Regions from separate parts of the Streptomyces sp. NPDC048506 genome, predicted to be linked through region 2. Evidence: predicted binding sites of a transcription regulator. Region 2 holds the regulator's gene; the other holds the start of a gene.

Region 1 (4,189 bases), on a different contig from region 2:
CCTGCGGCGCGGCCCCTCCCGTGAGTGGGGGGAAGGACTTGTGGGGGCGTGCGCCGTCTGTCGACTGCCGGCAGGGGGCCACCGGCGTCCACAACCACGACCGTTTTCCTCCCACTCACGGGAGGGGGCGGGCCGGAGGGGTAGGGGTGTGGGACGTAAAGCGAAGCAGTCCCACACCCCTACCCCGGAGGACCGTCACCGCACCCGACAACCCACGCCCGCCGCAGGCGAAACGGCGAACAACCATCACGGCGGGAAAGCCAACAACGTGCGGAGAACGCCGGCCGCCAAGGCCACGGCGCCGCAGACAAAAACGTGGGAGGTCACCGCACCGGCTCGCGCCGTCGTTGGGCGTGATCGCTGATGCGGAGCAGGAGTGCCACCATCACCCAGTTCGCCACGAGTGAGGAGCCGCCCTTGGCGAGGAAGGGCAGGGCCTTGCCGGTCAGGGGGATGAGGCCGGTGACGCCGCCGGCGACCACGAAGACCTGGAGCAGCAGGGCGCCGGCGAGTCCGACCGCGAGCAGCTTGCTGAACGGGTCGCGGGCGGTCAGCCCCACCCGGAGTCCGCGCTGCGCCAGCAGCACGTAGAGCATCAGCACGGCCATCACCCCGGCCAGGCCCAGCTCCTCGCCGACCGTGGTGAGGATGAAGTCGCTGTTGCCGGCGAAGCCGATCAGCTCGGGGTGGCCCTGGCCCAGGCCGCTTCCGCTGATGCCGCCGCTGCCGAAGCTGAACAGCGCCTGGCCGAGCTGGTCGGACATGCCCTCCGCCACGCCTTGCTTGGTGAAGGCCCGCATGGGGTCGAGCCAGGCGGTGACCCGGCCGTGCACATGGGGCTCCAGGGAGCCGACGACGGCGGCGCCGACCGTGGCCATCAGCAGGCCGCACACCACCCAACTGGTCCGGTTGGTGGCCATGTACAGCATGATCACGAAGACGCCGAAGAAGATCAGCGAGGTGCCCAGGTCCCGCTCGAAGATCAGCACCAGGAGGCTGATGGCCCAGATGGTGAAGATCGGCCCGAGCTGGCGGCCCGGGGGCAGCTGGACGCCCATCACCCGGCGGCCGGCCAGTGCCAGTGCGTCGCGGTTGACGGTGAGGTAGCCGGCGAAGAACACCGAGATCATGATCTTCACGAACTCGCCGGGCTGCAACGACAGCGGGCCGAGCAGGATCCAGCGCTTTGCGCCGTACATGTCCGCGCCGAAGAAGGCCGGTGCCATCAGCAGCACCAGCGCGACCACCATCGTCAGGTAGATGTACCGCTGGAGGATGCGGTGATCGCGCAGCACCAGCAGGATGACGATGCAGACCGCGACCCCGATCACCGACCACACCAGCTGGCCGCTGGCCGCTTCGGCGATCTTCAGGTGCGGGGTCCGCGCGTAGGTGATGTCCAAGCGGTGCAGCAGGACCAGGCCTATCCCGGTCAGCAGCGTCGCCGCCGGCAGGATCAGCGGATCGGCGCGCGGGGCGAAGCGGCGCAGCACCAGGTGCGGCACCAGGGCCAGGAAGAACATGCTGACCGCGAAGCCGACCAGCCCGCCGGGCAGCCGGCCGGTCATCGACAGCCCGGTGTAGGTGTAGCCGAAGACGGCGATCAGGACGACGAACGCGAGCAGCCAGGCCTCGGTCTTCCGGCGGTCCGGCGCCAGGGCGAGCGCGGCGAACGTCATGGTGCGCTCGGCCTCGCTCTCCGGTTCCCCGGTCGCCCGGGGGGCGCTGGTCAGTCCACGCACGCGATACCTCCGCCATCGATGGTCGACGCCGCGGGCCGGTCCGGGCTGATCGACGCGACATGCCCAGGGTCCGGTTCGGCGGACCGGCAGTCGGGGAGGTAGACGAGGCAGCCGGTGGCGTGGTTGCGAGGGAAGGCGAAGGTGTGTCCGATTTGGCAGGGAAACGGGGCTCGGATGGCCGGTCGATGGTCAGTGCGACGTCGGTCGGTCAACCGGCGTCACGGGACGCGCACCCCGGCGCGCTGGCACTCCGCTTGACCGAGTGCTAACCGCGTCATAGTCTCGGCGTTGGCACTCTCCGGTGGGGAGTGCCAGACATACAGCGACGGGCAGGTCCGGCACCCGCGACGACGGATCCACCTGGTCGCCACCTCAGACAGTTAACCCCGTGAGATCTCCGAAGGGGGAGGTCGGATCGTGACGACCGCCAGCTCCAAGGTTGCCATCAAGCCGCTTGAGGACCGCATTGTGGTCCAGCCGCTCGACGCCGAGCAGACCACGGCCTCGGGCCTGGTCATCCCGGACACTGCGAAGGAGAAGCCCCAGGAGGGCGCCGTCCTCGCCGTGGGCCCGGGCCGCTTCGAGGACGGCAAGCGCGTCGAACTCGACGTCAAGGTCGGCGACGTCGTGCTCTACAGCAAGTACGGCGGCACCGAGGTGAAGTACAACAACGAGGAGTACCTCGTTCTCTCGGCCCGCGACGTGCTCGCGATCGTCGAGAAGTAAGTCACCCAGATTTGCCGTGATCTGCGCCCCTGGTTCCCGCGTCTAAACAACCCGGGGCAGGGGCGCAGTTCCGTTTGAGACAGCGGTCCCCACTGCGTGCCGAGGATCGCAATGAGAGGACTTGAAGCAACCCATGGCGAAGATCCTGAAGTTCGACGAGGACGCCCGTCGCGCCCTTGAGCGCGGCGTCAACAAGCTCGCCGACACGGTCAAGGTGACCATCGGCCCCAAGGGCCGCAACGTCGTCATCGACAAGAAGTTCGGCGCCCCGACCATCACCAACGACGGCGTCACCATCGCCCGTGAGATCGAGGTCGAGGACCCGTACGAGAACCTGGGCGCCCAGCTCGTCAAGGAGGTGGCGACCAAGACCAACGACATCGCGGGTGACGGCACCACCACCGCCACCGTGCTGGCCCAGGCGCTGGTCCGCGAGGGTCTGCGCAACGTCGCCGCGGGTGCTTCCCCGGCCGCCCTGAAGAAGGGCATCGACGCCGCCGTCAAGGCCGTCTCCGACGAGCTGCTCGCGACCTCGCGTCCGATCGACGACAAGGCCGACATCGCCGCCGTGGCCGCCCTGTCCGCGCAGGACAAGCAGGTCGGTGAGCTGATCGCCGAGGCGATGGACAAGGTCGGCAAGGACGGTGTCATCACCGTCGAGGAGTCCAACACCTTCGGTCTGGAGCTGGACTTCACCGAGGGCATGGCCTTCGACAAGGGCTACCTCTCGCCGTACATGGTCACCGACCAGGAGCGTATGGAGGCCGTCCTCGAAGACCCGTACATCCTGATCCACCAGGGCAAGATCGCGTCCATCCAGGACCTGCTGCCGCTCCTGGAGAAGGTCATCCAGGCGGGTGGCTCCAAGCCGCTGCTGATCATCGCCGAGGACGTCGAGGGCGAGGCCCTGTCGACCCTGGTCGTCAACAAGATCCGTGGCACCTTCAACGCGGTGGCCGTCAAGGCCCCCGGCTTCGGCGACCGCCGCAAGGCGATGCTCGGCGACATGGCCACCCTCACCGGTGCCACCGTCATCGCCGAGGAGGTCGGCCTCAAGCTCGACCAGGCCGGTCTGGACGTGCTCGGCACCGCCCGCCGCGTGACCATCAGCAAGGACGACACCACCATCGTCGACGGCGGCGGCAACTCCGGTGACGTCGCGGGTCGCGTCGCCCAGATCAAGGCCGAGATCGAGACCACCGACTCCGACTGGGACCGCGAGAAGCTCCAGGAGCGCCTCGCCAAGCTCGCCGGTGGCGTCTGCGTGATCCGCGTGGGTGCGGCCACCGAGGTCGAGCTCAAGGAGAAGAAGCACCGTCTGGAGGACGCCATCTCCGCGACCCGCGCCGCGGTCGAGGAGGGCATCGTCTCCGGTGGTGGCTCCGCCCTGGTGCACGCCGTGAAGGTGCTGGAGGGCAACCTCGGCAAGGAGGGCGACGAGGCCACCGGTGTCGCCGTCGTCCGTCGCGCCGCCGTCGAGCCGCTGCGCTGGATCGCCGAGAACGCCGGCCTCGAGGGCTACGTCATCACCGCCAAGGTCGCCGAGCAGGACAAGGGCAACGGCTTCAACGCCGCCACCGGCGAGTACGGCGACCTGGTCAAGGCCGGCGTCATCGACCCGGTGAAGGTCACCCGCTCCGCCCTGGAGAACGCCGCGTCGATCGCCTCCCTGCTGCTCACGACCGAGACCCTGGTCGTCGAGAAGAAGGAAGAGGAAGAGG
Region 2 (4,189 bases):
AGGCGGCCGGGGCGTACGGGCCGTGCTCGCGCAGGAAACGGTTCACCAGGCCTCGGGCCGGGCGCCCGGAGAACGCCCGGGTCAACTCCGTATGCGTGAACAGGGGGTTGGTCAGCGCCTGCTTGTGCAGCGGGTTGGCACCCGACTCGGGGGTGGCGAGGAAGGCGGTGCCCAGCTGCGCCATGGTCGCCCCGGCGGCCAGCACGGCGGCGATCTGCGCGCCGCGCATCAGCCCGCCCGCGGCGATCACCGGGATCTGCACCGCCTCACGGACCTGGCCGAGCAGCGCCAGCAGCCCCAGGCCCGCACCGGTCCCGTCCAGGTGCGGATCGTCCCGGTGCGTGGCCTGGTGGCCGCCCGCCTCCACGCCCTGCACACAGACCGCGTCCGCCCCCGACCACTGGGCGGCCTGTGCCTCGGCCGCGGTGGTGGCGGTGACGACGGTGTACGTACCGACCTTGGCGAAGGAGTCGAGGACGGCGCGCGAGGGGCAGCCGAAGGTGAAGGACACCACCGGCACCGGGTCCTCCCGCAGGATCGCGAGCTTGGCCTCGTAGCCGTCGTCGCTGGGACCGTCGGTGTCGCCGAGCTCGGTCTCGTACCAGGCGGCCTCGCCGGCGAGTTGCTCGCGGTAGACGTCGACCGCGGAGGTGTCGGCCAGGGAGGGCTGCGGCATGAAGAGGTTGACGCCGAAGGGCCGGTCGGTCAGCGACCGCAGCTGTTTGATCTCCTGGTACATGCCGTCGGCGGTCTTGTAGCCGGCGGCGAGGAAACCGAGGCCGCCGGCGCCGCAGACGGCAGCGGCCAGCTCGGGTCCGGAGCCGCCTCCGGCCATCGGGGCCTGCACGATCGGGTGCCGGCAGAGATCGGTCAGTGCGGTGGGCATGCGCACATCGTGTCACGCCCAACACACCGCTCCGAACCAGGGACGACCCCCCCGGCGGTACCGCCTACCTGCCGTTGAACGCGTCCTTCAGACGCGAGAACAGCCCCTGCTGCCCCGGCTGGAACTGGCCCGTGGGCCGCTCCTCACCGCGCAGCTTGGCGAGCCGGCGCAGCAGCTCCTCCTGCTCGGGGTCGAGCTTGGTGGGCGTCTGCACCTCGACGTGGACGATCAGGTCGCCTCGGCCGTTGCCGCGCAGATGGGTCACGCCGCGCTGGTGCAGCGGGATCGACTGGCCGGACTGGGTGCCGGGCCGAACGTCGATCTCCTCCACCCCGTCGAGCGTCTCCAGCGGGCATTTGGTGCCCAGCGCCGCCGCCGTCATCGGGATGGTGACCGTGCAGTGCAGATCGTCACCGCGCCGCTGGAAGACCGGGTGCGGCAGCTCGTGGATCTCGACGTAGAGATCACCGGCAGGGCCGCCGCCGGGGCCGACCTCGCCCTCGCCGGCGAGCTGGATGCGGGTGCCGTTGTCGACACCGGCCGGGATCTTCACCGTCAGCGTGCGGCGGGAGCGGATCCGGCCGTCGCCGGCGCACTCGGGGCACGGCGTCGGCACGACCGTGCCGAAGCCCTGGCACTGCGGGCACGGCCGGGACGTCATGACCTGACCGAGGAAGGACCGGGTGACCTGGGAGACCTCACCGCGGCCGCGGCACATGTCGCAGGTCTGGGCGGAGGTGCCGGGGGCGGCGCCCTCGCCGGTGCAGGTCGTGCACACCACGGCGGTGTCGACCTGGATGTCCTTGGTCGTGCCGAAGGCCGCTTCGTTCAGCTCGATGTCGAGCCGGATCATGGCGTCCTGGCCGCGGCGGGTGCGCGACCGCGGGCCGCGCTGCGACGCGGTGCCGAAGAAGGCGTCCATGATGTCGGAGAAGTTGCCGAAGCCCGCGCCGAAGCCGCCCGCCCCGCCGGCACCGCCGGCCTGCGAGAGGGGGTCGCCGCCGAGGTCGTAGACCTGCTTCTTCTGCGGATCCGACAGGACCTCGTAAGCGGCGTTGATCTCCTTGAACCGCTCCTGGGTCTTGGGATCCGGGTTCACGTCCGGGTGCAGCTCCCGCGCCAGCCGCCGGAAGGCCTTCTTGATCTCGTCCTGCGAGGCATCGCGCCGAACGCCCAGGACCGCGTAGTAATCCGTGGCCACTTACGACTCCGCCAAGATCTGTCCGACGTAACGTGCCACTGCGCGTACCGCTCCCATCGTTCCGGGGTAGTCCATGCGGGTCGGTCCGACCACGCCGAGTTTGGCGACTGCCTCGTCGCCCGAACCGTAGCCGACCGTGACGACCGAGGTGGACGTCAGGCCTTCGTGGGCATTCTCATGCCCGATGCGTACGGTCATGCCCGAGTCCTTGGCCTCCCCGAGGAGCTTGAGCAGCACCACATGCTCCTCAAGGGCCTCAAGTACCGGACGGATGGTCAGGGGGAAGTCGTGTCCGAAGCGCGTGAGATTGGCGGTACCGCCGATCATCAGCCGCTCTTCGGTCTCCTCCACCAAAGTCTCCAGCAACACCGACAGCACTGTCGAGACCGTACCGCGGTCGTCCTGCTCGAAGGACTCCGGGAGATCCTGCACCAGTTGGGGCACGTCCGTGAACCGGCGCCCCACGACCCGACTGTTCAGCCGCGCCCGCAGGTCCGCGAGGGACGTCTCGGCGAACGGCGCCTGGCAGTCGATCAGCCGCTGCTCCACCCGCCCGGTGTCCGTGATCAGGACGAGCATCAGGCGGGCCGGGGCCAGCGCCAGCAGCTCGACGTGCCGGACCGTGGAGCGGGTCAGGGACGGGTACTGCACGACCGCGACCTGCCGGGTCAGCTGCGCCAGCAGCCGGACCGTGCGGCCCACGACGTCGTCCAGGTCCACGGCACCGTCCAGGAAGTTCTGGATCGCCCGCCGCTCGGGGCTGGACAGCGGCTTGACGCCGGCCAGCTTGTCGACGAAGAGACGGTAGCCCTTGTCGGTCGGGATCCGCCCGGCGCTGGTGTGCGGCTGGGCGATGAAGCCCTCGTCCTCCAGCGCCGCCATGTCGTTACGGATGGTGGCCGGGGACACCCCCAGCTTGTGGCGCTCGGTGAGCGCCTTGGAGCCGACCGGCTCCTCCGTGCCGACGTAGTCCTGGACGATGGCGCGCAGCACTTCGAGCCTGCGTTCACTGAGCATCCCGCGCACCTCCAGTCCGGCCGTCCCGCCGTCTCGTTCTCCTGGCACTCACCCGGGCCGAGTGCCAGACCCGGAGCCAGTGTACGGCCGGGTAGCACGGGCACGGCAAGGGTGGCCTCGCACAGCGCGTGGCCGATGACCGTGTTCGGGCGATCTGCCGGGCAACGCTATCGCGATGGAGCTAGCGTCTCGGTATGCGCACTGCTTGGGAAGAGGCCGGGTGGGAACAGCTCGGTGAAGGCGTCGTCCGGCGCCGGATGCCGGGCTGGGACGAGACGATCGGCGTGATCACCGGGACGGCCGGGATCATGATCGTCGACACCGGGGCGAGCATCCGCGACGGCGCGGAGCTGCGCCGCTCGGTCCGCGGCGTACTGGGCCGGGACGTGACGCATGTCGCGCTCACCCATCCACATTTCGATCATGTACTGGGCACCGCGGCCTTCGCGGGTGTCGAGGTCTTCGGCGCGGCCGGCCTGGGCGAGCTGCTGCTGCGCCGGGGCAAGGACGAGCTGCGGCATGACGCGGTGCGCCACGGCGTGGACCGGGACGCCGCCGCGGAGGCCACCGATCTGCTCGTCGTCCCGCACCATCATGTGCACGGTCAGCTCACCGTCGACCTGGGCGACCGCACGGTGCTGCTCGCCAATGTGGGCCCCGGCCACACCGCCCACGACCTGGCCGTTCTCGTACCCGGCCGGCACGGCGCCCGGGAGATCGTCTTCTGCGGCGACCTGGTGGAGGAGTCCGGTGAACCGCAGGCCGGCCCGGACGCGCTGCCCCAGCAGTGGCCGGCGGCCCTGGACCGGCTGCTGGCACTCGGCGGCGAGGAGGCGCTGTACGTACCCGGCCATGGCGCGGTGGTGGACGCCGCCTTCGTCCGGGCCCAGCGGGACGCCCTGGCCGCCCGTTTCGGCGTCCCCCGTTCGTCCTGACCGCCACTACACCCCGCCCCCATTGCTCCGACGCTACGACCCGCCCCCGTTGATCCGACACCACGACCGGCCCCATCGATCCGAACTGACCGCCACCCCGACCGGCCGCCCCGGCCCGCCACGCCTTCGACCCGAGCCACCCCTCCGACC

The links. The regulator HrcA, encoded in region 2, represses chaperone genes, less so after heat shock. The targets are predictions, from matches to a motif close to TTNGCACTCNGNNNNNCNGAGTGCNAA.
Region 1: groES (co-chaperone GroES) is a predicted target of HrcA. The motif match lies at 1,985-2,011, and genes of this name have one in related genera.

Annotation. Positions count from the first base shown of each region.
Region 1 is NZ_JBEZIX010000007.1:200,935-205,123, forward strand. It holds gene AB0C96_RS07925 (FtsW/RodA/SpoVE family cell cycle protein) at 324-1,679, opposite strand; gene groES (co-chaperone GroES) at 2,160-2,468, shown strand; gene groL (chaperonin GroEL) at 2,602-4,189, shown strand, end outside.
Region 2 is NZ_JBEZIX010000006.1:193,851-198,039, reverse strand. It holds gene AB0C96_RS06725 (nitronate monooxygenase) at 1-886, opposite strand, end outside; gene dnaJ (molecular chaperone DnaJ) at 951-2,087, opposite strand; gene hrcA (heat-inducible transcriptional repressor HrcA) at 2,088-3,104, opposite strand; gene AB0C96_RS06710 (MBL fold metallo-hydrolase) at 3,299-4,039, shown strand.